2 regions of the Micromonospora lupini genome follow, and region 1 is predicted to be linked to the other one. Evidence: riboswitches for the same ligand, from Rfam matches in the RefSeq annotation. Region 1 holds a riboswitch; the other holds the start of a gene.
The links. A riboswitch is a leader RNA that binds a small molecule or an ion and turns the genes downstream of it on or off. The one in region 1 is predicted to bind cobalamin.
Positions count from the first base shown of each region.

Region 2: another riboswitch for cobalamin. It lies ahead of cobN (cobaltochelatase subunit CobN); the one in region 1 lies ahead of OOJ91_RS00965 (CbtB domain-containing protein).

Region 1 covers NZ_JAPENL010000001.1:216,501-231,441, forward strand. The annotation lists gene OOJ91_RS00950 (GH92 family glycosyl hydrolase) at 1-3,505, shown strand, start outside; gene OOJ91_RS00955 (histidine phosphatase family protein) at 4,092-4,703, opposite strand; gene OOJ91_RS00960 (CbtA family protein) at 4,700-5,470, opposite strand; gene OOJ91_RS00965 (CbtB domain-containing protein) at 5,461-5,664, opposite strand; cobalamin riboswitch at 5,700-5,840, opposite strand; cobalamin riboswitch at 5,994-6,212, shown strand; gene OOJ91_RS00970 (ribonucleoside-diphosphate reductase subunit alpha) at 6,367-8,748, shown strand; gene OOJ91_RS00975 (ribonucleotide-diphosphate reductase subunit beta) at 8,787-9,782, shown strand; gene OOJ91_RS00980 (family 43 glycosylhydrolase) at 9,931-11,760, opposite strand; gene OOJ91_RS00985 (FadR/GntR family transcriptional regulator) at 12,191-12,961, opposite strand; gene OOJ91_RS00990 (ABC transporter substrate-binding protein) at 13,112-14,380, shown strand; gene OOJ91_RS00995 (carbohydrate ABC transporter permease) at 14,454-14,941, shown strand, end outside.
Region 2 covers NZ_JAPENL010000001.1:1,060,681-1,075,621, reverse strand. The annotation lists gene helR (RNA polymerase recycling motor ATPase HelR) at 1-219, opposite strand, end outside; gene OOJ91_RS04965 (hypothetical protein) at 360-890, opposite strand; gene OOJ91_RS04960 (ATP-binding protein) at 1,217-3,499, shown strand; gene OOJ91_RS04955 (hypothetical protein) at 3,537-4,277, opposite strand; gene OOJ91_RS04950 (RNA polymerase sigma factor) at 4,270-4,809, opposite strand; gene OOJ91_RS04945 (hypothetical protein) at 4,975-5,310, shown strand; cobalamin riboswitch at 6,385-6,561, shown strand; gene cobN (cobaltochelatase subunit CobN) at 6,822-10,490, shown strand; gene OOJ91_RS04935 (VWA domain-containing protein) at 10,487-12,748, shown strand; gene cobO (cob(I)yrinic acid a,c-diamide adenosyltransferase) at 12,748-13,359, shown strand; gene OOJ91_RS04925 (cobyrinate a,c-diamide synthase) at 13,353-14,708, shown strand; gene cobI (precorrin-2 C(20)-methyltransferase) at 14,705-14,941, shown strand, end outside.

The sequences.
Region 1 (14,941 bases):
CACGTCGAGCGACACCCGGACCGGCGCGAAGATCGTGGACGGCCAGATCTACGTGAACAACGGCTTCTGGGACACCTACCGCACCGTGTGGCCCGCCTACGCGCTGCTCTACCCGGACGTCGCCGCCAGGATCTCCGACGGCTTCGTCCAGCACTACCGTGACGGCGGCTGGATCGCCCGCTGGTCGTCGCCCGGCTACGCCGACCTGATGACCGGCACCAGCGCGAACGTGGCGCTCGCGCAGGCGTACCTCAGCGGGGTCAAGCTGCCCGACCCGCTGGCGGCGTACGACGCGGCAGTCAAGGACGCGACAGTCGCGTCCGGCCGCGGCGCGGTCGGCCGCAAGGGCATCGAGACGTCGCTGTTCCTCGGCTACACGCCGACGTCCACGGGGGAGTCGGTGTCGTGGGCGCTGGAGGGCTACATCAACGACTACGGCATCGGGAACATGGCCGCCGCCCTGGCGAAGGACCCGGCCACGCCGAAGTCGGAGCGTGACCGGCTCAAGGAGGAGTCGCGGTACTTCCTGGAGCGGGCCCGCAACTACGTCCACCTGTTCGACCCGAAGACGAAGCTGTTCCAGGGTCGGGACGCCACCGGCGCCTTCCTCGCCGGTGACCCGCTGGACTGGGGCGGCGTCTACACCGAGACCAACGGGTGGAACTTCGCGTTCACCGCGCAGCAGGACCCGCAGGGCCTGATCAACCTGTACGGCGGGCAGAAGGCCCTGCGCGACAAGCTCGACACCTTTTTCGCCACGCCGGAGAACGCCGACCGCCCCGGCGGCTACGGGGGCGTCATCCACGAGATGCTCGAGGCCCGTGCGGTGCGCCTGGGTCAGCTCGGCATGAGCAACCAGCCGTCGCACCACATCCCGTACCTGTACGACGTCGCCGGCGCTCCGGCGAAGACGCAGGCGATCGTGCGCGAGATCATGCAGCGCCTGTACGTCGGCAGCGAGATCGGCCAGGGCTACCTGGGCGACGAGGACAACGGGGAGATGTCGGCCTGGTACGTCCTCAGCTCGCTGGGCATCTACCCGTTGCAGGCGGGCTCGACCCACTGGGCCATCGGCTCGCCGCAGTTCACCAGGATGACCGTCCACCGCACGACAGGCGACATCGTGGTCAACGCCGCGAACAACAGCACCCGCAACGTGTACGTGCAGAGCGTGCGGGTCAACGGCAAGAAGCAGAACGGGGTGTCCGTCGACGTGTCCGCGCTCGCCCGGGGCGCCACGATCGACTTCCAGATGGGGCCCAACCCGTCGTCCTGGGGCACCGGCCGGAACGACGTGCCGCCGTCGCTGACGAAGGGCGACGCGGCGCCCGAGCCGCTGCAGGACGTCACCGGGCCCGGCCTGGGCACCGCCACCACGAGTGGCGGTCAGGACGCGGCGGCGCTGTTCGACGACTCGTCGACCACGCAGCTGACCGCGTCGACGGGCACGCCGCAGATCAGCTGGGCCTCCCGTGGCGGCCGCCAGAAGCCGACCTACTACACGCTCACCTCCGGCGCGGGCGCCGGTGACGCGGCGGACTGGCGGCTGCAGGGCTCCACCGACGGCCTCACCTGGAGCACCCTGGACTCCCGCACGGGGGAGGTCTTCCGCTGGCGCAACCAGACCCGGCCGTTCCGGATCGACAAGCCGGGGCGGTACTCCCAGTTCCGCCTCGTCGTCACCAGGACCGCCGGCGCCGCACAGCCGACCCTCGCCGAGATCGAGCTGCTCGCCGGCGGAGACCTCGACCTGGGCGGCGGTGACATCACGGTGACCGCCACGGACGGCGCGACCGCGCGATCCGGCGCACCCGCGACGGTGGCACTGGCCACCGTCACCGGCGGCGACGCCGACGACTATCGGGCCACGATCGACTGGGGTGACGGCTCACCGGCCACCGAGGGCACCCTGACACTGAGTTCGCGGGCCGTCTACCGCGTCAGCGGCGCACACACCTACACCACGCCCGGGTACCACCAGGCGAGCGTCACGGTGACCGACGGCGCCGGCCAGGGCTCGGTGACTGTCGGCGTGGACGTCGCGTACGCGCCGGACTCCGGTCTCGCCGCGGCGTTCGACACCGTGTGCGTCGGCGACGAGGGCACCCTCGCGGCGGACTGCGACGCGAAGTCGTGGGCGTACTCGCGGGCAGCCCTCGCGGCGGCCGGCGTGACCCAGGGGCAGCGACACCAGGTCCCGGGCACGGCGTTGAGCTTCACCCTGCCGCAGATCCCGGCGGGACAACCGGACAACGCCACAGGCAACGGCGCGACCATCGCTCTGCACCTGCCCTCCGACGCCCGGAGCATCTCGTTCGTCGGCGCCGGTACGCAGGGCAACCAGAGCACCACCGCCACGGCCACGTTCAGCGACGGTGGCACCGCCAGCATTCCGATCCAGTTGAGTGACTGGACGTTGGGCGGCAACGCCAACGGCACCCCGTCGTACGGCAACATCGTTGTCGCGAAATCCGCGTACCGGCTCAGTGGCACGAGCCGTGACGGCGCCCAGCCGTTCCTGTTCGCCACCGCGCCGTACCAGATCCCGGAGGGCAGAACGCTTGTCTCGGTGACCCTGCCGACGCAGACCGGCGATCCCCGCTCGGCGGGCCGCATCCACGTGTTCGCCGTCGCCGACGACGGCACGCCTTCCGCCGCGCTGGTGACCGCCGCCCCCGCCGACCAGAGCGTCGACGCCGGGCAGGTCCTCGCGGCGAACCTCGGCTCGGTGACCGGAGGGGTACCCGGTTTCACCGGCTACCACGCCCGTGTCCAGTGGGGCGACGGGACGGTTCCCGCCGACGTCACGGTCGGCGCGGCCGGGGCGCTGAGCGGCCAGCACACCTACGCGAGGGAGGGCACCTACACGGTGCACGTCACCGCGTGGGACACGCTGTCGAGCAGCACCGCCACGTTCACCGTGACCGTCCGGCGTACCGGGCGCCAGCCGGCACTCGCGGTGTCCGGCACCCAGCCGGTCACCGCCGGTGACGCGGTCACTGTCGACGGCAGCGGGTTCGCCGCCGGGGAACGGGTGACTGTGGTCCTGGCCGCCGGCACGACGCGCAGCGTGACGGTCCCGGCGTCCGCGACGGGCACGGTCCGCGCCACCGTCACGACGGCGGGGGACACGCCCCCGGGCAGGTACGCCGTCCGCGCCACCGGCGCCTCCTCCGGTACGCAGGCGACGGCCACCGTGCAGGTGACCTCGCGATCGGGAAGCCCGGCCTACCAGCCGCGCGTGTCGTTGCCCACGACGTCCGGACCACGCGGTACGTCGATCACGGTCGACGGCTCCGGGTTCGCGCCGAACGAGGCGATCACGGTCAGCTTCGGCGACGGCCGTGGGGTCGGCACGGTGCGCGCCAACGGTGACGGCGTCGTCGCCGGCGCGACCGTGAGCGTTCCGGATTCGGCGCAGCCGGGCGCGACACGGGTGACGCTGTCCGGTGTCACCTCGGCGACTGCGGTGTCCGCACCGTTCACCGTCACCGGCGCGAGGTGAGCCGGAGGTGACACCGTCGGGCGGGCCGTGCTCCACGGCCCGCCCGACGTCGGCGCGACGGGCCCCATCGAGCCACGGTGGCCGTCCGGCCTCGGTGCTCGTCCGTCGTGGTCCGCGCGTCGTGGTCCGCGCGTCGTGGCCCGCCCGTCGCGGGGCCGATCCGCTGGCAGCCGGGGCAGCGCGCGTGGTGCGGCCCGGCTTGCAGAACGGACGCTGCTGGCGTGCCTGCCGCGCTGTGGCGCGGCCGATCCGCGCCGCCGGCACGGCACTGTCGCCCTTGGCCGGTATACCGCAGAGTCATATTCATACCTCTGCGGTATACCGCTCACGGGTTCATCCGCTCCGCGGTCCGTCCGCGAGGGCCGCCCGCGAGGTCCGTCCGCCAGGTCCGTCCGCGAGGCGCGTCCGCGAGGGCCGCCCGCGAGGTCCGTCCGCCAGGTCCGTCCGCGAGGCGCGTCCGCGAGGTCCGTCCGCGAGGGCCGTCCGCGAGGGGCGTCCGTCCGTCAGGCCAGTGCGTCCGTCAAGGGCCGTCCGTGCCGCTGCCCCACGTCCGGGGCAGCTCTACAGGGGCGGCTCCCGGCCCTTGTCACCGGTTCGGCGGTGTCGCCGCCGCGGATCCCGGTGGCGCGCTCAGGCGGAGCTGCCACCGCCGGCCGTGGTCGGTGAGCCGGACGATCGCCAACGGCTCCACGTCCAGCTGCCGGTAGGTCGCCAGCGGCAGGCCCAGCGCGTGCACGACCGCCACCCGGATCACGAGCGGATGGGTGACGGCCGTGACCCGTCGGCCGAGGCCGCGCTGTCCGTCGAGCCACCGGCCGACGCGCTCGCGCAGGCCGGCGACGGATTCGCCCCCGTGCGGCGCGGCGTCCGGGGTGGACAACCACTCGTGCAGGGCGTCGGGTTGCGCGGCGGCAACCTCCTCAAGCGACCGGCCGGTCCAGTCGCCGTAGTCGCAGTCGGCAAGCGCCGTCTCGACGGCGGGCGCGAGGCCGAGGGCGTACGCGGTCTGGACGGCCGCCACGGCGGGGCTGGACAGGCAGGCGTCGGTGTCGCTCGACGACGCCCGCCGGTCCAGCCCGGGCAGGGCGAGGGCGGCGCGTCGGCCCCCCTCGTCCAGTCCGTCGTCCCCGCCGAACCGGGCCCGCCGCAGGGCGGCGGTGTGACCGTGGGCGACCAGCCGCAGGCTGGTGGCGCTCACCCGGCCAGTCGTGCGTCGGCGAGCGCGCGCTGCCTGTGCATCAGGGCTGCGAAGAGCAGGCCGATCCCGGTCCACAGCACCACCTGGGTGCCGAGGGAGGCGAGTCGGAAGCTCCACAGCAGCGTGGCGGGGAAGTCACCCGGGACTTCCTGGAACGACGGCAGCACCACGTAGGCCACGCCTGTGACAAGCAGGAAACCGCCGACCGCCGCCGCGGCGCGTTGCCACACCGGCGCCTGTGCGCCGACCGACCGGTAGCCCAGCGCACCGGACCAGACCGCCACCAGCCCGAGAACCACCAGCAGCAGGTAGGTGACCGTGCGCTGGTTGATGGTGGCCGGGTCGCCGACGGCCGGAGGGTTCGGCGGGTACTTGAGGAACGGCACGATCACCGCGCCGAGCAGCGCGCCGCCGGCCAGCAGCAGCCCGGACCGCCCGTCGTCAACAGTCCGCCGCCGCCGGTTCAGCAGGACGTACGCCGTGGCCAGCAGGCCACCCATCGCGGTGCCGAACAGCGCGGTGGCCAGGAACAACCCACCACGCTGGCCGTTCCTGCTGACCAGGGCTTCCTCGTCGTGCTGGTGCCCGCCGGTGGCGGGTTCGGCGTGTGACGCCGCCTCCTCGATGGCGATGGCCGCCTCGACGTGTGGTTCGCCGACGACGTAGGCGAACGTTCCCGCGAGCAGGCCGGCCACCAGGCCGGCGAGCAGCCCGCGCAGGAGAACCGTGACGAACGTGGGTGCGGTGCCGGCGCCGCTCAGTGGCACGGGACACCGAGCAGGTGCCGGCCGTCGTGCATCAGCTCGTGCAGGTACATCCCGCTGCGCGAGACCGCGCCCTGGTCGAAGGCGACGAGATAGGCCAGCAGGGTGAGCACGGCGACGGTGGCCAGGACCGTCCACAGGAGACGGGTCGGGGCAGCGGGGTGCACCAGCGGCTGGCTGGACGTGGAACTGGACATGCGTGCACGAACCTCCTCGGGGATGACGCGTCCCCATCGCAAGGCTGCGGACGACCGAGCGTCCTGGCTCGCGGCCCCCGGGGTCGGGGACCGCTCACAGTGGCGCGACCGCGCCGGATTCTCACCGGCTTCCCTCGCGTCGCCGCAGATAGTGGGTCGACCGTATCGGTGCCGGTTCTCCTCGGTCAAGCCGGCGGCGGGGTCCGATCACGACGCCGCCGACGCTCGCTCGCCTGCGCGCGCCGGCGGATCGACGACTGCCGTCACGGATGAGCGCGACACGCCCGGCCCCGACATGTGGGGTGTGACAAACGTGGTCGCCCCTATATATGGTGTCGACCGCAGCTGGTTCGGTCACTCAACCCAGGGTGGCCGACGCAAGAGGGAACCCGGTGGAAGTCCGGGACTGCCCCGCAGCGGTGAGTGGGAACGACAGCCGTCATCAGCACTGGGCCGCCATCTGGCCTGGGAAGCGACGGCCGGTAGGTGACCGGGCGACCCCGGTCGTGCCCGCGAGTCCGAAGACCTGCCAGCGCGCCGCGTACCCGCATCCGGGTGGGCGGTGGTCCGAGGCCGCGTGGGACGGCCGACGCCTTCCGGATCCGCGCCCCGTCGGCGTGGCGTCCGCCGGTGTCGGCCTCCTCGCGCCGAGGGCCTTCAGGTCCTCAAGCTCGCGAGGAGTGAGTGGTGACAGTTACCGAGGTGACCCCGGCCGGCGGCGACACGGCCCTCCGGCGTACGCCGTCGCAGGTCCGCGAACGCGACGGCGGCAGCGAACCGGCGGACGTGCGCACGCTCGTCGCCACTGTCGAGCGCTGGGCCGACGACCTGCCCGACGTCGACCCGCTGCGGGTGGCGACCCGCACGATCAGCGGCCTGTACGACGGCGCGACGACTGCCGAACGGGACCGGCTGACCATCCAGACCGCGGCCGAGATGATCGGTACGGAGCCGCAGTACTCGCGCCTCGCCGCCCGGCTGCTGGCCAGCCACATCGAGCGGGAGGTACGCCGGCAGGGCGTCACCTCGTTCAGCGCGGCGATCCGGGCGGGCCACGCCGAGGGCCTGATCGGTGACGACACCGCCGCGTTCGTCGCCGCGCACGCCGCGACCCTCGACCACGCGATCGACCGGGACGGCGACCGCCGATTCGAGTACTTCGGCCTGCGCACGGTCTACGACAGGTACCTGCTGCGCCACCCCACCAGCCGATTGGTGCTGGAGACCCCGCAGTACTGGCTGCTGCGGGTGGCCTGCGGTCTGTCCCGTACGCCGGACGAGGCTGTGGACTTCTACCGGCTCATGTCCAGCCTGGCCTACCTGCCCAGCTCGCCGACGCTGTTCAACTCCGGCACCCGGCACACCCAGATGTCCTCGTGCTACCTCGTCGACTCGCCGCGCGACGAACTGGACTCGATCTACCAGCGCTACGCCCAGGTCGCCAACCTGTCCAAGTTCGCCGGCGGCATCGGCCTCGCGTACTCCCGGGTCCGCTCCCGGGGCGCGCTGATCCGCGGCACGAACGGGCAGTCAAACGGGATCGTGCCGTGGCTGCGCACCCTGGACGCGAGCGTGGCGGCGGTCAACCAGGGTGGCCGGCGCAAGGGCGCCGCCTGCGTCTACCTGGAGCCGTGGCATCCGGACATCGAGGAGTTCCTGCAACTGCGGGACAACACCGGCGAGGACGCCCGGCGTACGCACAACCTGAACCTTGCCAACTGGATCCCGGACGAGTTCATGCGGCGGGTCGAGGCCGACGAGGTGTGGTCGCTGTTCGACCCGGACGAGGTGCCCGAGCTGCCCGACCTGTGGGGGGAGCGGTTCGACGCCGCGTACCGGGCCGCCGAGGCGCAGGGCCGCTACGTGCGACAACTGCCGGCGCGGGAGCTGTACGGCAAGATGATGCGAACCCTGGCCCAGACCGGCAACGGCTGGATGACGTTCAAGGACGCGGCCAACCGGCTGTGCAACCAGACCGCCGAGCCGGGCAACGTGGTGCACCTGTCCAACCTGTGCACCGAGATCATCGAGGTGTCCAGCGACGCCGAGACCGCCGTGTGCAACCTCGGCTCGGTGAACGTCGCCGCCCACGTCGCCGACGGCGGCATCGACTGGGAGCGCCTGCGCGCCACCGTCCGGACGGCGGTGACGTTCCTCGACCGGGTCATCGACATCAACTACTACCCGACACCGCAGGCGGCGGCGAGCAACCCCCGTTGGCGGCCTGTCGGTCTCGGGCTGATGGGCCTTCAGGACGTGTTCTTCGCGCTGCGGCTGCCGTTCGACTCGCCGGCCGCGCGAGAGTTGTCCACCCGGATCAGCGAGGAGCTGTACCTGACCGCGCTGGAGACCTCCGCCGACCTGGCGCGCGACTTCGGCGCGCATCCGGCGTACGCGCAGACCCGGGCCGCGCGGGGCCAGCTCCAGCCCGACCTGTGGGGTGTCGACGGTACGCAGACCGCACGCTGGGCCGCGCTGCGCCAGCGGGTCGGGGCGTACGGGCTGCGCAACTCCCTGCTGGTGGCGGTCGCGCCGACCGCGACGATCGCCTCGATCGCCGGCTGTTACGAGTGCGTCGAGCCGCAGGTGTCCAACCTGTTCAAGCGCGAGACCCTGTCCGGGGAGTTCTTGCAGGTCAACACGGCCCTGGTCCGCGAGTTGAAGGCACGTGGCCTGTGGACCGAGCAGATCCGTTCGGCGATCCGGCGCGCGGAGGGGTCGGTGCAGGACGTCACCGAGCTGCCGGCCGACGTGCGGGAGCTGTTCCGCACCGCGTGGGAGTTGCCGCAGCGGGCGCTCATCGACCTGGCGGCCGCCCGCGCGCCGTTCATCGACCAGTCCCAGTCGCTGAACCTGTTCCTTGCCTCGCCCACTATCGGCAAGCTCTCCTCGATGTACCTGTACGCCTGGAAGACCGGGCTGAAGACCACCTACTACCTACGCTCGCGCCCCGCCACGCGCATCCAGCAGGCCACCGTCAGCGCCGTCGCACCCGTCGCCGTCGCACCCCTCGCCGTCGCCGTCGACGCCGAGTCGCTCGCCTGCTCGCTGGAGAACCCCGAGTCGTGCGAGGCGTGCCAGTGACCGCTCCCGACACCACTACCGACACGAGGACCACGCACATGCTGCTCGACCCCGGGATGGACCTCACCCTCCGCCCGATGCGCTACCCGCACTTCTTCGACCGGTTCCGCGCCGCGATCCGCAACACCTGGACGGTCGAGGAGGTCGACCTGCACGCCGACCTCGCCGACCTGGACAAGCTGTCGCCGGCCGAGCGGCACCTGGTCAGCCGCCTGGTGGCGTTCTTCGCCACCGGCGACACGATCGTCGCCAACAACCTGGTGCTCAACCTCTACCAGCACGTCAACAGCCCCGAGGGCCGCCTCTACCTGTCCCGGCAGCTGTTCGAGGAGGCCGTGCACGTCCAGTTCTACCTCAACCTGCTCGACACGTACGTGCCCGACGAGACCGAGCGGTTCGCCGCCTTCGCCGCCATCGAGAACATTCCCTCGATCCGCCGCAAGGCCGAGTTCTGCTTCCGCTGGATCGACTCACTGGGGGAGTTGCGAGAGCTGCGGACCTCCGACGACAGGCGCGCGTTCCTGCTCAACCTCATCTGCTTCGCCGCCTGCATCGAGGGATTGTTCTTCTACGGCGCGTTCGCGTACGTCTACTTCCTGCGCTCCCGCGGCCTGCTGCACGGCCTGGCCTCCGGCACCAACTGGGTCTTCCGCGACGAGTCCATGCACATGGCGTTCGCGTTCGACGTGGTGGACACCGTGCGCGCCGAGGAGCCCGACCTGTTCGACGACGATCTCGCCGACCAGGTCCGTCAGATGCTCACCGAGGCCGTCGAGTGCGAGGTCCAGTTCGCCGAGGACCTGGTGGGCCAGGGCGTGCCCGGTCTCACCCTCGCGGACATGCGGGAGTACCTCCAGCACGTCGCCGACCGACGTCTCGCCCAGCTCGGGATCGCCCCGCACTACGGGTCCGCCAATCCGTTCGCCTTCATGGAGTTGCAGGACGTGCAGGAGCTGTCCAACTTCTTCGAGCGGCGGGTGTCGGCGTACCAGGTGGGGGTGACCGGGACTGTGGCCTTCGACGACGACTTCTAGGAGGACCCCCACCCCACCCCCTCCCCACCCCGTCGACCAGGAGGTTGTTGCTCCCCTATCGGCGTATCAGGGGCACCAACTTCATGATCAACGTCGGCGGCGGGCGAGGTGGGGGTGGGGTGGGGGTGTTCTTGGGGTGGGGTGACTGTCAGGCGGGGGAGCAGGTCGGGGTGATGGTCGGAGGACTGCTGGTGGCGCTCGTGCTCAGGTAGCCCGCGGTGGTCGACGTTCCCGGCGCGAGCTGCCCGTTGTAGGCGGCGTTCGCGACGGTCACCTGGGTGCCCGTCTGGGTGAGGGCGCCGTTCCAGACCTGCGACACCGTCTGGCCGCTGGGGAGGGTGAAGGTGACCCGCCACCCGCTCAGCGCCGAGGCCCCGGAGTTGGTGACCGTCAGCCGCCCCTCGAATCCGCCCTGCCACGTGTTGACAACTGTGTTGGTCACCGCACAGGACTGCCCACCCGGGACGGTCGGCGTCGGGGTGGGGGTGGACGTCGGAGTGGGCGTCGGGGTGGGCGTCGGGGTCGGCGTCGGCGTCGGGGTGGGCGTCGAGGTCGCGGTGGGGGTCGGCGTGGGCGTCGTGGTGCCGCCGGCCTGGAACTGCCACCAGTTGAGGTTGAACAGGTTGCCGCTGCCGCCGGTGAAGCGCAGGTACAGGTCCTGGGTCCCGGACGCGCCGCTGACCGGGCAGGAGACGGTCTGCCAGGTCTGCCACCCGCCGGTGCCCGGCACCGCGCAACTGCCCACCCTCGTGCCGGTGGGGCTACCGAGGCGCAGTTCGATCGTGCCACCGGACGTGGCCGACGCGACCCGGGCCGAGAAGGACGTCGCGCCCGTACCGAAGCCCACGCCCTTGACCTTGATGTAGTCCCCGTTCTCGATCCACCCGACGTTCATCCCGCCCTCGCTGGCCGGCTCGGTCTCGATGCCGGAGCCCCAGGCGATGGTCTCGGCCTCCTGCCGCCCGTACGGGTTCAGGGTGCCGATCTGGGGGGCGCCCGTCGTGGTCATGGTGATCGTCGGGATGGTGCCGTTGGTGTTGTAGGTGAACTTCTCCACGGCCACCGAACGGGTGTAGCCGCTGCCGCCGGGCAACGCTCCGTTGTGGTAGAAGAGGTACGAGCCGCCGTTGAAGTCGATGACTCCGGGGTGGTTGGTGAAGCTGGCACCCTGGCGGGGCATGACAGTCCCTCGGTAGGTCCAGGGTCCGGTCGGGCCGGTCGCGGTCGAGTAACCGATGAACTCGGAGCAGCACTCCGCCGCGAACACGTTGTAGTAGATGCCGTTGCGCTTGTAGACCCACGGGCCCTCTTCGTAGAGGGTCGGCCGGCTCGCGTTCCCCGTCCGGGTGCCGAACCCGGCGGTGGTGAGCGGAATCTTGGTGGCGCTGCCGCTGTAGGAGATCATGTCCGCGTTCAGCCGGACGTACCACAGGTTCGGGTTGCCCCAGTACAGGTACGCCTGGCCGTCGTCGTCGATGAAGACGGTGGGGTCGATCTCTCCGTTGCCCACGAGCGGGCGGCCGATGGCGTCCCGGAACGGCCCGGTCGGGCTGTCGGCGACCGCGACGCCGATGGCCATCGAGTTGGTCGCCCGGGCGGTCACCGGCACGTACCAGTAGAACTTGCCGTTGCGGGCGACGACCTGGCCGGCCCACGCGTTGGCGCTCGCCCAGCTGAAGGTGTTGAGGCTCAGGGGTGAGCCGTGGTCGGTCCAGTTGACCATGTCGGCCGACGACCACACCCGCCAGTCCTTCATGGTGAAGTACGTCGAGCCGTCCTCGTCGTGGCCGGTGTAGAGGTAGACCCGTCCGTCGTGCACTAGCGGAGCCGGGTCGGCGGTGTAGATGTGCTGAACGATTGGGTTGTCCGCGTGGGCGGCCGTGGCCGGCGCCAGCGTCGAGATGAGCAGCACGCTCACGAGCCAGGCGATGCCGCGTCGGAGCCGGTTCTTCGTCCGTGGTGGCGGTGTGGGGTGCATCGGTACCTCCAGGGTGGGTCACGACGGGCGGGCACGGTCCGCCGGTCTCACCGGCGGGGCGCCGCGTGTCGTTGCATGTCGCTTCGGGACCTCGGTGGTGGCCGTGCCGCGGGAACGGCGGCAGGCATCGGGTGTCCACCATGGCTCCCGCGCGCGGCGGCCCGCCGTTGTTCGACGGCGGTGGTCAACGTCCCTGAGGGAGGCCCGGACACCCACCAGCGGGCGTTGGTCATGCGCGACTCCATCGACCTCGGCGGATCGAGTGGAGCGGTGAAGCGTGCCCTTCGCCTCTGCGGCCTGAGGGTAGTCTGTTATCGCTAACATTCTCAAGCGATGGACGAGCCTGGATTTCCGTGCCGCCGTCACGGGCCCGTCGGAGCCGGGTCGCGCGGGACTCGTGGCCAGGTCGTCAGTGCTGCGGCGCCGGTCGTCAGCGCTGCAGCCGCGTCGGGCTGCCCGGCCCGCTGCGCCGGACGAGCCACGCCTCGGTGATGTGCGTGAACATCGCCTGTGCCGCGCCGTCGGGGTCGTGGGCGGCGATGCGCTCGAAGATGCGTCGGTGCCCCTGGTTCGACGCCACGCACAGGGCCCGTTCGGTCTTGCCCATGTATCGCGCCGTGTTGACGACCTGGCTCTCCAGGGACCGGACGACACCCCGGGCGATGCGGTTGCCGGACGCCTGCATCACCGTGTCGTGGAAGGCGCGGTCGTGCTCGTGGTAGGTGACGTGGTCGTCCACCAGCTCGTCCATCCGGTCCACCTGGGCACGCAGCCGATCGATGGTCTCCTCATCGGCGAGTCGGGCGGCCACGTTGGCCATGTCGGACTCCAGCACCCGTCGGGTGACCACCAGATCGTCGAGGATCGCCAGGGTGTCGTCCACGGCGATGGTCGCCGCGAGGACGAGCTCGTCGAGCATGTCCCACGCCGAGGGCGAGGTGACAAGCGTGCCACTGCCCTGGCGGACCTGCACGAGCCCCTTCTCCTGGAGGATCTTCACCGCTTCCCGGATGACCGTCCGGCTCACCGAGAAGGTCTCGCAGAGCACCGGCTCGGGGGGTAGCGGGGTGCCCGAGGGGTGCACTCCCCGCACGATCCGGGTCACCAGCTCGGCGGTGATCGCTTGAGCCAGGTTTGTCGGGCGACGGGCCCAGGTCGGTGCCGCCGTGCCGTTGACGGTCGACTGGTTCGATGTCGTCACGTTCACCTCCGCGTAGCCGCGGGAGCGGGCCCACGAGTCCGCCCCAGTGTACGGGCAACCGTTGACGTCAGACGTCATACGAGTTACGTTCTCGTCAATCTTGCATCGACGGCCGGTCCTCGGCCACTCCCCATATGAAGGTGAGCAACGATGAAGCAACGAGCAGTGTGGGCCGCGGTCCTCGTTGCCGGGCTGGCCCTGACCGGCTGTGGAAGCGCGACAGGTTCGGGTTCATCGTCCGGAGGCTCGGACAAGAAGCTGGTCGTCTGGGACTGGAAGTCCGGCGAGGCCAGCTCCGCGCAGTACGTGGAGAAGGCCAAGGCCGACTTCGCCAAGAAGCATAAGGACGTCGAGGTCGAATTTGTGGCCCAGCCGTTCGACCAGTACTACACGTTGCTTGGTGCGGCCATCCAGTCGGGCAAGGGTCCGGACGTCATCCTGTTCAACGGTGGTGGCCAGATCCGCGACCGGGTGGACTCGCTCCAGCCGCTCGACGAGTACGTGGGCGAGGACCGGCAGCGGCTGGCCGGCTGGGAGGCGTTCGCCAAGGGCGGCAAGACCTACGCCGCTCCGGTGACCCTGCAGGGCCACCCGATCTACTACAACAAGGCGCTCTACGAGCGGGCCGGCCTCGACCCGGCGAAGCCGGCCACGACGTGGCAGGAGTTCGTCGCCAACTGCGCCACCATCACCCAGAAGACAGGTGCCAAGTGCTTCGCCCAGGGCAACAAGGAGGGCATCGGCATCCAGTTCTTCCTGTCGGCCATGGCGTCGGGAGTCCTCACCCCGCAGGAGTACGACAACTGGATCGCCGGCAAGCGCGACTGGAACTCGCCGAACGTGAAGAAGATCTTCGAGCTGTGGAAGGAGACCGGCACCGCGAAGCTGAACAACGACGGGGCCAACTCCACCGCGATGTTCAACGACGCCTTCGCCGTCTTCCAGTCCGGTAAGGCCGCCCACATCATCGGTCTGATGTCGGACATCGGGCACTGGAAGGACTTCAACGAGTTCATCACGCCGGAGAAGCTCGGCGTGATGATGGCCCCGACGGTGACCAGCGGCGCCACCCCGAGCCTGCCGTACGACGGTGGTATCGGTTACGCGGTCGCCAAGTGGACCAAGGACCCGAAGGTGGCCGCCGACCTGGTGCGCTCGCTGACCTCCACCGACGCCCTGAAGGCGTTCTACGCCAACGCCGGCGCGATCACCGCCGACACGACAATCGACGTGTCGCAGTCGGGGCCGGCCGTGACCACGATCGTCGGCGCGCTCAAGACCGGCAAGCCGGCGCCGCACGTGGCGCTCTCCTCGAAGGCGCTCGACCTGATGGGCAGGCTCTCCCAGCAGCTGCTCAGCGGTTCGATCAGTGTCGACGACGTCGTGAAGCAGATGGCCGCCGCGGACACGGCGGGCTGATCTCGTGTCGATTGGTAAGTCGCTCCCGTCGGTCCGCTCGGCCTCGGCCGAGCGGGCCGGCGGGGTCCCGCCCGTGCCACCGACGTCTCGCGACCGTGCCGTTCCCCGGCGCGTCGCCGGCGGCCGTCGCGCCGAGATGCTCGCGCCCTTCGTGCTTGTCGCGCCGGCCGTCCTGATCCTCGTGCTGTTGCGGCTGTACCCGCTGCTGCTCGGCGTCAACTTCTCCTTCACCGGCGACGGCGACCGCGACGGGGCGATGGTCGGCTTCGACAACTACGTCGACCTGTTGCAGGACCCGCTGTTCCAGGGCGCCCTGCGCAACGTGGGACTGCTGGTGCTGCTCCTGCCGGTGGCGGTGGCCATCCCGGGTCTGCTCGCCACCTTCATCTACCTGCGCGTCCCCGGCCACCGGTTCTACCGCAGCGTCTACTTCTTCCCGGCCGTGCTGTCGCCGGTCATCGTCGGCGCGATCTTCAACCTGTTGCTCTCGTTCGACGGCCCGGTCAACAGCATCCTCGGCGCGGTGGGCATCGGCCCGGTGGACTGGCTCGGTGACCCGGA
Region 2 (14,941 bases), 840 kb from region 1:
ACGGACCTCCTCGTCCCGGGCGACCGCCTGGCGGCCCTTGCCGGCGGGTGCCCGGCGCTCCGCGTCGAGACGGTCGGACAGGTCCGCGATCGACCGCTCCAGGCTCGCCGCGATGACGGCGAAGTGCTGCTCGTCACGGGCGATGAGCGCCGGATCGGCCTTGGCGGCGAGGTTGCCGGGAAGGTCGAACACGGCGTGCGCCGCCGACGACTTGTGCATGTGCTGGCTCCCGTTTCCGCAGGTCCTGGCCTTGGACGGGCAATTCTGCGGTACACCTGGGGCCTTGCCGCAAGTCCCCCCATGCGGTATATGTTGGATATGGCGGGAGGTGTGTCGCCCCTCCCGGCCGCCGCTCCCGGTCAGGGCTTCCGTTCCGCGTAGACGAGATCCATCGTGTCGGTGCGCCCGCCCCAGCGCAGGTCGAGGTGCCAGCAGCCCGCGCTCGGCATGTCGATGATCGACGGGCCCGGCCCGCCGGCGACCTCATGGGTGACCCGGGTGTCGGTGCCGTCCAGCGTCGCGGTGATCACCAGCGTGGCGGGCGAGTACGTGGCGGGCGACGTGCTGACCGGACGGGACACCCACAGGATCTTGTTGGTCGACCCGTCCGTCCGGACCTGCGCCAGCGGGTGGGTGAACAGCACCGCCACGATGTCGCCCCGCGCGCCGAAGACGTGCGGCATCCGGGTGTCCCCGTGGAACCCCTCGTCCGCCCAGTCGGGCAGCGATCCCGTCTCGACCCTCGACGCGCAGCCGGTCGTCGCCCGCACCGACGGCGGTGCGGCGGGCGTCGCTGCCGGGCCGCTGGCCGGCGTCGTGGCCGGGTCAGCGGCCGCGCAGCCCGCCAGCAGGAGAACCGCCCCCAGCAGGACTCTGCCCCAGGTGACCATCGCGCCTCCTCCGTCGAACGTGTGCCCCGCACCAGAGAGACACCTGTCGTGTCGAACAGGTTCCTCAGCGACGTCTCGCTCTGCGTCGCGGCGAGGCCTGACAGTCCGACGACGGCGCGAGTCCAGCCGCCGGGCCGTCGGCCGGCCGACACCCGGTCCGGCGCACCGCCGGCGTCAGGAAACTGTCAGCCGTGTCCCGGTCTGTTCCGATCACCGGACCGGACAGGGACCGAGCGGGGTTGCACGTGAATTGCACGACCCGGAACATGAGGAGAATGGTTGCGGCAGGCGGGGGACCCGACGGAGCACGCGACGTAGCGGAGTTCGTGACTCTTCTGGGCCGGTTGAAGGAAGATTCGGGCTACACCTACCGGCAGCTGGAGCAGCGAGCGGCTCGGCGCGGTGATGTGCTGGCCCGCAGCACCATCGCCGATATGCTGCGCCGCGACTCACTTCCCCGGGCGGATACACTGATCGCCTTTGTCCGTGCCTGTGCGCCGGCCCAGGACGCCCGTACCTGGCTGGCGGCCCGCAATCGTCTGGCCGCGGCCACCACCCCGACTTTCGACACCGGCAGCGCCAACGCGGCGGCACCGGTGCCGCGACAGCTGCCCGCCCCGCCGGCCCTGTTCATCGGACGAGCCGACGAGCTGCGCCTCCTCGATGCCGCCGTCGGCCAACCAGATCCCCTGAGCAGGACGGTCCTGATCTCGGCCGTCGGCGGTGCGGGCGGGATCGGGAAGACCTCATTGGTGTTGCAGTGGGCCCACATGCACGCCGACCAGTTCCCGGACGGGCAGCTCTACGCCGATCTTCGCGGCTTCGGACCCGAACCCACCCCGCTGCCGGTCGCGGTGACGCTGCGCGGCTTTCTGCAGGCTCTTGGCGTTCCACCCGCGTCGGTACCGCACCCGGTGGATGCCCAGTCGGCGCTGTTTCGCAGTCTGGTCGCCAGGCGGCGCATGCTCGTGCTCCTCGACAACGTCCGCGACACCGACCATGTCATTCCCCTTCTGCCCGGCACTCCCACCTGCACGGTCCTGATCACCAGCCGTCACCGGCTACGCGGCCTGACCGTCACCCATGGCGCCAGGACGCTCACACTGGACAGGCTCTCCGAGACGGAGGCGCGGGAGTTGCTTGCCACCCGCCTCGGCCCGGCGCGGGCGCTCCAGCACCGCTCAGCTCTCGACGCGTTGGTGCGACACTGCGGCGGTCTACCGCTGGCGCTGGCCATCGTGGCAGCCCGGGCCGCCACGCATCCCGACCACCCGCTCGACGGCCTGGTCCGCGAACTACGCGACACCACCGTCCGACTCGACGCCCTCACCACCGGAGAATTGCGGGCCGACCTACGTGCGGTCTTCTCCTGGTCCTGGCGGGCCCTGACCCCGCAGGCCGGCAAGGTCGTCGATCTTCTCGGTCTGGTTCCGGTCGTCGACATCAGCCTGCCCGCCGTGGCCAGCCTGGCGGGCACGTCGACGCCGCGGGCACAGGAGCTGTTGCGGGAGCTGGAAGACACGGCACTGGTCCGCCAGCACGCGCCGGGCCGCTTCCGGATGCACGACCTGGTTCATCTCTACAGTGCCCAGCGCGGCCGGAACCAGCAGGGTGGCGAGGACCGGGAGGCGGTCCGGCGGCTTGTCGACTTCTATCTGCACACCGCCTGCGCGGCGGACCGGTTGCTCGACCCGCGCCGCCATCCACTCATACTCGGCGAGCCGGCACCCGGCTGCACCCCAGCGGTGTTGACGGATGCGAGTGTGGCGATGTCGTGGTTCGACGCCGAGCAGGAACGGGTGCTGGAGAGTCAGCGCCTGGCCATGCAACGGCTGTGGTTTCCCCAGGTGTGGCAACTGGCCCGGACGTTGGTCACGTTCCACGCCCGACGTCGCCAGGCCGTCGAACAGTTGGCCGTGTGGCGAATGGGCCTGGCCGCCGCCGAGCAGGGGGCGAGCATCTCGGCACGAGCCATGGCGCACCGCTATCTGGGTCAGGCCCACAGCCAGAATGGCGAGCAGGAGGAGGGTTTGCGTCATCTGCGGCTGGCCGTCGACCGTGCCCACGAGGCCGGCGACGCCGCCGAGCTGGCACGGTGTCACTACGCGCTGGGTGTCGCCGCAGATCACGCTGGAGACCTTCGACAGGCGCTGCTGCACTCCCGTGAGGCGTTGGCCGAGTTCCAGGATCTCGCCGACACGGTGGAGATAGCCCGGGCGCTCAACGCGGTCGGCTGGGAGTGCGCCCAGTTGGAACGCTACGAAGAGGCGCAGGACAGTTGCACGCGCGCCCTGACCCTGTTTCGGCAGCACGGGCATCCCGACGGTGAAGCCGACACGCTGCACAGCCTTGGCCTGATCGCGCACGGCACCGGTCAGCAGCACTCGGCGTTGGCCTACTACCGGCAGGCGCTTGCGGTCTACCACGAGGTCGGCAACACCCGGGGTGAGGCGGACTGCCTAAACAGCCTGGGTGGGCTGCACGAGAGCCTCGGGCAGTACCGGGAGGCCCACGACTCCTGGCAGCGGTTGGTCGTCCTGTTGCGCGTACAGGGCCGCGCGGCCGAAGCGTTGCAGGTCGTCCAGCGGCTCGACCTGCTGCCGCTCTGAGCATCTGGCCGCCTTCCGGCAACCGTCCGCAAGGTCGTCAGGGGAGCGACCGGGCGATCTCGAGCGCCTCGGCCCTGGTGAGCGCACCCTCCAGGCGGTAGGTCACGTCGGCCTGTTCCCAGATGAGGGTCGAGGCCGCGAGCCGGGCGGTCTCCCGCCGGACCTGCCCCGAACGGTCCACGTAGGACACCACGTGGGGACCATCGACCCAGATGGCGAAGTTGCCGTTGACCTCCGTCCACTCCGCCTCCGGTCGGTCGATCTGCTTGTGGAAGGTCAGGTCGAGGCGACCGTCGAACGCGTCGAGGCGCAGCGCGCCGCCGTCGTAGAGCAGCGTCGCCACCCGATGCGCGCCGGCGCCGTCCGGGTCGGCGACCAACGCCCGCTCGGGTGGACCCAGCGCGGACGGCATCCGGATCGGGAAGCGCACCGCCCGTCGCGCCTCGTCCAACCCGACCGTCCGCTGCGACGGCAACGGCGACGGCTCGCCCGCGGGCAGCGACGGCGTGGGCGACGTGGCGATGCTGACGCCGGCGAAGCGCAGCACCTCCCCGACGGCGTTCGCGATGGCGGCGCGCGTCGGCGGGAGCGCCGCGACCAGCAGGGCCACGAGCGCCGCCGCGGCGAAGGAGCGCCAACGGCGACGCCGGGGTACGCCCCTGACGAGGCGGGCGCGTACGCCTGCGGTCACGTCCGGCGCGTCGGGCGTCTCCAGCCAGGCGGACAGGTCGCGCAGCTCCGCTTCGAGGCCGTCCGCGCCCCGGTCGGGGTCACCCATGGCGCACCCCCTCGTCGGCGAGCAGGGCGCGCAGCTTCGCCAGGGCCCGCGAGGTCCGCGACTTCACCGTGCCCCGGGGCCAACCCAGAGTCGCCACCGTCTCGTCCTCGCTGAGGTCGAGGAAGAACCGGCAGACGATCACTTCTCGGTCGCGTACCGGAAGTTGACGCAGGGCCGCCACCAGCGCGGCGCGGCGCTCACCGGCGAGGACGGTGCCTACCGCGTCGTCCTCGACGACCTCCGACGCCGGGTACGCCGCCGCCCGCAGGGCCAGGCCGTCGCGGCGCGTGCGGGAACGATGCAGGTTGCGGGTCTCGTTGGCGACGATCGCCAGCAGCCAGGATCGGAAGGACGACTCTCCCCGATAACGGGACAGCTTGCGGTAGCCCTTCACAAACGCCTCCTGGATGACGTCCTCGGAGTCGGAGCCCGCGCCGAGCAGCACCGCCGTCCGGTGCGCGGACGCGGTGTGCCGGGCGACCAGGAGGTCGTACGCCTCCAGGTCACCGGCCCGAGCGCGGGTGACGAGCACGTCGTCGTCCAGGGAGACCTCCGGTTCCTCACAGTGCTGACACCGCCCACGTGCCGCGGGTTCCGCCCACCGGGTCCGGCGAGTCAGATTTCTCCCACCCGGCGTGCAGCGTATTGCCAGGAATCGGTGCTGAACTGGAGGGGCGTCCGAGGAGAGGGGCTGGGCATGAGCTGGTTCAACAGGCGGTCAAGGGGCGCCGGGGCGACCCCGACCAAGCTGGACCGCGAGGCCACCCGGGACGACCTCGCCGCGCTGGAGGCGTTCGTCGCCAGCCGGCGGGGAGTGGAGTTCTACCTGGAACCGGAGACCACCGCGACCGACACCACCGTGGTGGCGATCGCCCACGACGGCGAGTGGATCCGCCGCCGCACCGGCACCCCCCGCGCGGCTGGCGCCATCGCCCGCAAGCACGCGGTGCCGCTGTACGAGGCGGCCCGCACCGGCTACCCGGAGCGGATGCGGGTGTGGAACCGCGCCCACCCGGAGCGCCACGCCCGCTGATCGGCTGGAGCGCCACGCCCGCTGATCGGCTGGAGCGGCCGCGCTCGCTGATCGGCTGGAGCGGCCATGCCCGCTGATCGGGGTGGCGCCCGGAGCCGGCTGCCCTGCGCGCAGGCGAGCACCGCTCGGCCCTTTGCGGGTGGCGGGTGGTGGTCGATGCCTTTGGAGTTGATGCGGTTGACGACATCGCCGTGGAAGCGAACCGACCGACTGGCGTGCGCCTCAGAAAGGCTCGGGTGCGGTGGACGTGTCGGGTGCGATGGGCGGGTCAGGAAGCGGGTGGGCTCGCGGCAGCGGGCGTGAGTCGGGAAGCGGGAGTCAAGGTGATCGGGGCTCACGGCAGGGAGCGGGAGTGAGGAGCGGAGGTCAGGGAGTGGAGTCAGGGGGCGGAGGTGAGGGAGCGGGGTCAGGGAGCGGAGGTGAGGGAGCGGGAGTGAGGGAGCGGGGATCAGGGAGCGGGGATCAGGGGCGGGAGTGAGGGAGCGGGAGTGAGGGAGCGGGGGTCAGGGGGGGTGAGGGAGCGGGAGTGAGAGAGCGGAGTGAGGGAGCGGGGTCAGGGAGCGGAGTGAGGGAGCGGGGTCAGGGAGCGGAGTGAGGGAGCGGGGTCAGGGAGCGGAGTGAGGGAGCGGGGTCAGGGAGCGGAGGTGAGGGAGCGGGGTCAGGGAGCGGAGTGAGGGAGCGGGGTCAGGGAGCGGAGGTGAGGGAGCGGGGTCAGGGAGCGGGGGTGAGGGAGCGGGAGTCAGGGAGCGGGGTCAGCGAGGGAGAGTTAGGGCGATGTCGTCTACGACATCAGCTCCACAGGGGCCGAGTGACCCTCACCCTCCCCGCTGCGGGAGCGTCCTGCCGCCGGTCGACTTCCCCCGCACCGTCGGCATCGCCGAGCCTCCGCGTGGCAACGTGTGCACGCGCCGCATGGCGTGCGACTCATGGTGTGCGGCGCGTGGCGTGCGACTCAAGGCGTGCGGCGCGTGGCGTGGGGCTCGTGGCGTGCGGCTCGTCGCGCTGCCGCTCCGGAGCAGGTGAGCGCGGCCGGCGACGCCGGGACCTGCGTTGACCGGCGGTGGACGGGTGTGGCAGCATTCGCGGCCTGACGGCAGTGAAGGAAGTCGGTGCGAATCCGACGCGGTCCCGCCACTGTCACCGGGGAGCGATCCCCCCTCGCGAGTCACGGCCGTGTGTCTGCGGTTGGAAGGCCGGGGGAGAGCGTCGATCCGGAAGCCAGGATACTTCGGCCGTCGGGACGTACCCCAGGGCGTGGACACCCGAGGAGGACCCGATGACGCTTGGCGTCTCCATCATCGACGGCGGTTGCCGTTTCCCGCACGGCGGCCGTGTCGTCGCCGCGATCGGCATCGACTCCGTTCACCGCTGAGTTCCGGACCGCGCCGCCCGTCGTCCCCGGCCGCTCGCCGGTGAGCGGGCCGGATCGCGGCCTCCGCTGAACCCTGCGCCCATCCCACGTCGCCAGGCCGCTCCCGCGAGCGCGCCGACGTTACCGTCCGGAGCCTGCCGTGCGCGTTCTGCTGCTCTCCACCGCCGACACCGACCTGCTGGCCGCCCGCGCCAGTGACGCCGACTACCGGCTCGCCAACCCGGCACGGGTGGCGGCCGACGAGGTGCCCGCCCTGCTCGACGGGGTCGACCTCGCCGTCGTACGCCTGCTCGGGGGTCGGCAGGCGTGGCCGGACGGCCTCGCCGCGGTGCTCGCCACCGGCGTGCCGACTGTCGTGCTCGGCGGCGAGACGGTGCCCGACGCGGAGCTGATGGCCGTCTCCACCGTGCCGTCCGGAGTTGTCACCCAGGCGCTGGCGTACCTGGTGGAGGGCGGGCCGGACAACCTCGGGCACCTCGCCCGGTTCCTCGGTGACACCGTGCTGCTCACCGGCGAGGGGTTCGCCCCGCCCGCGCCCACCCCGGCCTACGGGGTGCACGGCGAGCACCCGACCGACCCGGACCGGCCCACCGTGGGCATCGTCTTCTACCGGGCGCACGCCCTCGCCGGCAACACCGCGTTCGTCGACGTCCTGGCCGACGCCGTGCGGGAGGCCGGGGGCAACCCGCTGCCGATCTTCTGCGGCTCGCTGCGGGGCCTGACCGCCGGCGCCGGCCCGCTCGGGCTGTTCGCCCGCTGTGACGCGCTGCTGGTCACCGTGCTCGCCGCCGGCGGCGCGGTCGCCGCCGACGCGTCCGGGGGCGGCGACGAGGACGCGTGGGACGTCGGCGCGCTCGCCGCCCTGGACGTGCCAGTCATTCAGGCGCTCTGCCTGACCAGCACCCGCGAGCAGTGGGCCGGCAGCGACGCCGGGCTGTCCCCGTTGGACGCGGCGATGCAGGTGGCCATCCCCGAGTTCGACGGCCGGATCGTCACGGTGCCGTTCTCGTTCAAGCGGATCGACGCGGACGGCCTCTCGGTGTACGCCGCCGACGCCGAGCGGGCCGCCCGGGTGGCCGGCATCGCGGTGCGCCACGCCCGGCTGCGGTACGTGCCCAACGCCGACAAGCGGGTCGCCGTCGTCCTCAGCTCGTACCCCACCAAGCACTCCCGGGTCGGCAACGCCGTCGGGCTGGACACCCCGGTCTCGGCGGTCCGGCTGTTCGCCGCGCTCGCCGAGGCGGGTTACGACCTGGGTGACGCGCCGCCGCCCGAGGACGGCGACGCGCTGATCCACGCGCTGATCGCCGCCGGTGGTCACGACGTGGAGTGGCTCACCCCGGAGCAGTTGGCCGCCGCCGAGGCACGGATACCGGGGCAGACGTACCGGCGCTGGTTCGACCAGGTCCCGACCGAGCTGCGCGAGCGCATGCGGGAGCACTGGGGTGAGCCGCCCGGCGAGCTGTACACCGAGGGCGGCGACATCGTGCTCGCCGGGCTGCGCTTCGGCAACGTGGTGCTGCTGATCCAACCGCCCCGCGGCTTCGGGGAGAACCCGATCGCCATCTACCACGACCCGGACCTGCCGCCCAGTCACCACTATCTGGCCGCGTACCGCTGGCTGGCCGCGCCGGTCACCGACGGCGGCTTCGGCGCGGACGCCGTGGTGCACCTGGGCAAGCACGGCACCCTGGAGTGGCTGCCCGGCAAGGGCCTCGGCCTGGCCGCCGACTGCGCGCCCGACGCGGTCCTCGCGGACCTGCCGCTTGTCTACCCGTTCATCGTCAACGACCCCGGCGAGGGCACCCAGGCCAAGCGCCGCGCGCACGCCGTGGTCATCGACCACCTGGTGCCGCCGATGGCCCGCGCCGAGACGTACGGCGACCTGGCCAAGCTGGAGCAACTGCTCGACGAGTACGCGACCGTGCAGGCGCTCGACCCGGCCAAGGTGCCCACCGTGCGGGCCCAGATCTGGGATCTCGTCCGCGCCGCCGAGTTGCACCACGACCTGCACGCCGAGGCGATGCCCGACGCCGACGACTTCGACGACTTCGTGCTGCACCTCGACGGGTACCTGTGCGAGGTCAAGGACGTGCAGATCCGCGACGGGCTGCACATCCTGGCCGACGCGCCGACCGGCGAGCCCCGGATCAACCTGGTGCTCGCCGTGCTGCGCGCCCCTCAGATCTGGGGCGGCAAACACGCCCTGCCCGGCCTGCGGCAGGCCCTCGCCGCCGCGTACGGCCTCGACGAGCAGGAGTTGCTCGCGTCGCCCGGGCAGCGGATCGCCCTGCCGGTCGCGCTGACCGACGCGGTCGACGGGCCGGCCGGCACCGCCGCCGACGCCGTCGACCTGATCGAGGCCCTCGCGCGACGGCTGGTCACCGGCATGGAGACCCTGGACTGGGATGCCGGCGTCGTCGACGCGGTGGTCGTGGAGGTGACCGGGCAGCCGATCCCGGACGCCGCCGCCGTGCTGCGCTTCGCGGCCACCGAACTGGTGCCCCGACTGGCGCGCACCACCGACGAGCTGACCAACACCCTCGGCGCGCTCGACGGCCGGTTCGTGCCGCCCGGCCCGTCCGGCTCACCCACCCGGGGCCTGGTCAACGTGCTGCCCACCGGCCGCAACTTCTACTCCGTCGACCCCAAGGCCATCCCGAGCCGCAACGCCTGGGACGTCGGAGTGGCCCTCGCGGACTCGCTGCTGGCCCGGCACCTCGCCGACACCGGCACGTACCCCCGCTCGGTGGGGTTGACCGTGTGGGGCACCAGCGCGATGCGCACCCAGGGCGACGACATCGCCGAGGTGCTCGCGCTGCTGGGCTGCCGCCCGGTCTGGGACGAGCGGTCCCGGCGGGTCACCGGCGTCGAGGTGGTGCCGACCGCCGAGCTGGGCCGCCCGCGCGTCGACGTGACCGTGCGCATCTCCGGCTTCTTCCGCGACGCGTTCCCGCACGTCGTGGCGCTGCTGGACGACGCCGTGCGGCGGGTCGCCGCGCTCGATGAGCCGGACGATCAGAACTACCTGCGGGCGCACGTCGCCGCCGACCTCGCCGAGCACGGCGACGAGCGGCGGGCCACCGCCCGGATCTTCGGCTCCAAGCCCGGGGCGTACGGCGCGGGCCTGCTGCCGCTGATCGACGCCCGGACCTGGCGCAGTGACGCCGACCTGGCCGAGGTGTACGCGGTGTGGGGCGGCTACGCGTACGGCCGGGGCCTGGACGGGCGTGAGGCGCGCGCCGACATGGAGCGCTCCTTCGCCCGTATCGCCGTGGCGGTGAAGAACCAGGACACCAGGGAGCACGACATCGTCGACTCCGACGACTACTTCCAGTACCACGGCGGGATGGTGGCGATGGTCCGGCACCTCACCGGCTCGTCACCGCAGGCGTACGTGGGTGACTCGGCCATGCCGCACGACGTGCGGACCCGCACGCTGGGTGAGGAGACCCGGCGGGTGTTCCGGGCGCGGGTGGTCAACCCGAAGTGGATCGCCGCGATGCGCCGGCACGGCTACAAGGGCGCGTTCGAGCTGGCGGCCACCGTGGACTACCTGTTCGGCTACGACGCCACCGCCGGCGTGGTCGACGACTGGATGTACGAGCACCTGGCCGCCGCGTACCTGTTCGACGACACGACCCGGGAGTTCCTGGAGCAGTCCAACCCGTGGGCGCTGCGTGGCATCACCGAGCGTCTGTTGGAGGCCGCCGACCGGGGGCTGTGGGCCAAACCGGAGCCGGCCACGCTGGACCGGCTCCGGGACACGTACCTGGCCAGCGAGGGCGACCTGGAGGACCGGGCATGAGCGTCACCTACCCGTTCAGCGCGGTGCTCGGCATGGCCGACATGCGGTTGGCGCTGCTGCTCAACGCGGTGTCCCCGGCGATCGGCGGGGTCCTCGTGCGGGGTGAGAAGGGGACCGCCAAGTCCACAGCCGTGCGGGCCCTCGCCGCGCTGCTACCCCCGGTGCGCCGGGTCGCCGGCTGCCGCTTCGGCTGTGACCCGGCCGAGCCGGACCCGGCCTGCCCGGACGGTCCGCATCCGGCCGACGCCGCCACCGAGACCCGCCCGGCCCGGCTCGTGGAGCTGCCGGTCGGCGCCGCCGAGGACCGGGTCGTCGGATCGCTCGACCTGGAGAAGGCCCTCGGCGAGGGCGTACGCGCCTTCGAGCCGGGTCTGCTCGCCGCCGCCCACCGGGGGGTGCTCTACGTCGACGAGGTCAACCTGCTGCACGACCACCTCGTCGACCTGCTGCTCGACGCGGCGGCGATGGGCCGCAGCCACGTCGAGCGTGAGGGTGTCTCGGTCAGCCACGCGGCCCGGTTCCTGCTGGTCGGCACCATGAACCCGGAGGAGGGGGAGTTGCGCCCGCAGCTGCTCGACCGTTTCGGGTTGACCGTCGAGGTAGGCGCCAGCCGGGATCCTGCGGTCCGGGTCGAGGTGGTGCGTCGCCGGCTCGCCGCCGACGCCGACCCGGCCGGCTTCGCCGCCCGCTGGGCCGACGCCGACGCGGAGATCGCCGCGCAGGTGGCCGCCGCCCGCCGCAGGCTTCCCGGGGTACGCCTGCCGGACGCCGCGCTGCGGCAGATCGCCGAGGTGTGCGCCGAGTTCGACGTGGACGGCATGCGCGCCGACATCGTCACGGCACGGACCGCCCTCGCGCACGCCGCGTGGCACGGCCGGGACCGGGTCACCATCGACGACGTCCGGGTCGCCGCCCGCCTCGCCCTGCCGCACCGCCGCCGCCGCGACCCGTTCGACACCCCGGGCCTGGACTCCAAGCGCCTCGACGAGGCGTTGCAGCGCGCCCAGGACGCGCACCCCGACGACTCGGACGACAACGGCGGCCCGCACGACGGTGGCCCGGACGACGGGGGCCCGCAGGGCGGTGGCCCGGCCGGCGGTGACGGCCCGAGTGGCGGCGGCCCGAGTGGTGGCGGCCCGAGTGACGGCGGCCCGAGTGACGGCGGCCCGAGTGGCGACGGCAGCGGCGACGGGGCCGAGCGGGGTGCACCCGGGTCGGCCGGGCCCTCGGCGGCGCGCGACGGCAGTGGCCCAGACGGGCGCACCGACGGCCCCGACGGTGCCGACGGGTGGCCGCAGCGACAGCCGGGCGACGACGATGGCTGGTCGCGGCGCCAGCCGGGCGACCGGGGCGACGACGGGCAGAACTCGCGTCCGCGCGGGGGCCGGGAATCGGCGACCGGTGACGACGACCCGACCCGCGGCGGGGAGTCCCAGCCGGCGGCCGTACCCCGGGGTGGGTTGAAGGCCCGGCTGCTCACCGCGCCCGGCGTCGGTGACGGCGTGCCCGGCCGGCGTTCGCGTGCCCGCACCGGGCGGGGGCGCACCACAGGCGCCCGGGTGCCGGCGGGCCGGGTCGGCGCGTTGCACCTGCCGGCCACGATCCGCGCCGCCGCGCCGCACCAGGCGTTGCGGGGACGGTTGGCCGGTCCGCTGCGGTTGCGCCCGGACGACGTGCGGGAGGCGGTTCGCGAGGGACGCGAGGGAAACCTGGTGCTGTTCGTGGTGGACGCCAGCGGCTCGATGGGCGCCCGGCAGCGGATGACAGCCGTCAAGGACGCGGTCCTCGCCCTGCTCACCGACGCGTACCAGCGGCGGGACAAGGTCGCGGTGATCGCCTTCCGGGGTGCCGGTGCGCGGACGCTGCTGCCGGCCACCTCGTCGGTGCTGGCCGCCTCGACCCGGCTGGCCGAGCTGCCGACGGGTGGGCGTACGCCGCTGGCCGAGGGCCTGCTCGCCGCCGTGGATCTGCTGCGGGTGGAGCGCCTGCGCGACCCGAAGCGCCGCCCTCTGGTCCTCGTCGTCACCGACGGCCGGGCCACCGCCGGCACCCGCCCGCTGGACCGGGCGGCGGCAGCGGCGAAGGTGCTGGCCGCGACGGCTGCGCCCTGCGTGGTCGTCGACTGCGAAACAGGCCCCGTCCGCCTGCACCTGGCCGCCCGCCTGGCAACTCAACTGCAAGCCCCCCACCACCAACTGAACGACGTGGCCCAGGTCTCGACCGGCCCTGCCACCTCGCCGGACAGGAGCGCCGCCTGATGCCGCAGGGACAGCCGAATCACGTGCCTGCCGACGGGTTGACGACCCGGCAGCGGCGGCACCGGCCACTGCTGATCGTCCACACCGGACAGATGAAGGGCAAGTCCACGGCCGCCTTCGGGCTGGCGTTGCGGGCCTGGACGGCCGGCCTGCCGGTCGGGGTTTTCCAGTTCGTCAAGAGCGCCAAGTGGCGGGTGGGGGAGGAGAACGCCTTCCGGGCGCTCGGCGAGGTGCACGAGCGTACCGGCCAGGGCGCGCCGGTGGCCTGGCACAAGATGGGCGAGGGCTGGTCCTGGATCCAGCGCGGCGGCGAGGCCGACCACGCCGCCGACGCCCTGGAGGGCTGGCGGCAGATCCAGCGCGACCTGGCCGCCGAGCGGTACGGGCTGTACGTCCTGGACGAGTTCACCTACCCGATGAAGTGGGGCTGGGTGGACGTCGACGAGGTCGTCGCCACCCTTGCCGACCGCCCCGGCTTCCAGCACGTCGTCATCACCGGCCGGGACGCCGACCCGCGCCTCGTCGCCGCCGCCGACCTGGTGGCCGAGCTGACCAAGGTCAAGCACCCGATGGACGCCGGCCAGAAGGGCCAGAAGGGCATCGAGTGGTGAGCGCGACCTGGGCGCTGCCCCGGCTGGTCGTCGCCGCGCCGGCCAGCGGCCACGGCAAGACGACTGTCGCCACCGGGCTGCTCGCCGCGCTGCGCCGTCGCGGCCTGACGGTCAGCCCGCACAAGGTAGGCCCGGACTACATCGACCCCGGCTACCACGCCCTCGCCGCCGGGCGGCCCGGCCGCAACCTCGACCCGTTCCTGGTCGGGCCCGAGCGGATCGTCGCCCTGCTGCGCCACGGCGCGAGCGTCCCGACGCCCGCCGACATCGCCGTCGTGGAAGGGGTGATGGGCCTGCACGACGGCGCGGTGGGCCGCCGCGACTTCGCCTCCACGGCGCACGTCGCCCGGCTGATCGACGCGCCCGTGGTGCTGGTGCTGGACACCACCGCGCAGGGCCGCTCGGCCGCCGCGCTGACGCTGGGCATGGCGGCCTTCGATCCGGCGGTACGCATCGGCGGGGTGATCCTCAACCGGGTCGGCTCGCCCCGGCACGAGACGCTGCTGCGCGACGCCCTCGCCGAGGTGGGCGTACCGGTGCTGGGGGCGGTCACCCGCGCCGCCGAGGTCGCCGCGCCGGCCCGGCACCTCGGGCTGGTCCCGGTCGCCGAGCGGGCACCCGAGTCGGTCGCGATCGTCACCGCCCTCGCCGAACTGGTCGAGGCCACGGTGGACCTCGACGCCGTCCTCGACCTGGCACGCAGCGCCCCGCCGCTGACCACCCCGGCGTGGGACCCGATCACCGCCGTCGGCGGGCCGGCCGGCGTCGAGCGGCCACGCGTCGCGCTCGCCGGTGGTCCGGCGTTCACCTTCTCGTACGCGGAGACCGCCGAACTGCTCACCGCCGCAGGCGCGGACGTCGTCACAGTGGACCCGCTGCGCGACCCGGCCCTGCCCGCCGGCACGCGCGCGGTCGTGATCGGTGGCGGCTTCCCCGAGGCGTACGCGGAGGCCCTCGCGGGCAACGGCACGCTCCGCGCCGAGCTGGCCGACTTCGACGGGCCGGTCGTCGCCGAGTGCGCCGGGCTGCTCTACCTCGGGCGGACCCTGGACGGCGTACCGATGTGCGGTCGGCTGGACCTGACCGCCCGGATGACCGGCCGGCTCACCCTCGGCTACCGCGAGGCGACCGCGGTCACCGACAGCCCGGTGGCCCGCGCCGGCGATCCGGTACGCGGCCACGAGTTCCACCGCACCACCACCGACCCCGGGCACGGCGAGCGGCCGGCGTGGCGCTGGAACGGCACGGACCACGGCTTCGTCGCCGGCCGTGTGCACGCCTCCTACCTGCACACCCACTGGGCCGGCCACCCCGCGGCGGCCCGCCGGCTGGTCGAGGCGTGCCGATGAACGCCGACGCGCGGCAGGGCGCCGACGCCACGCTGACCGGCGTCGGTGTCGGACCGGGTGACCCCGAACTGCTCACCGTCAAGGCCGTGCGGATCCTGCGCGAGGCCGACGTGGTCTTCGTACCCGTGATGGCGGACCGGGACGAGCCGGCCGCGACGGCCGGTGCCACGCTGCCGGGCGCGGACGCCGGGCGGGCCGAGGCGACCGTCCGGGAGTACGTGCCGGCGGACCGG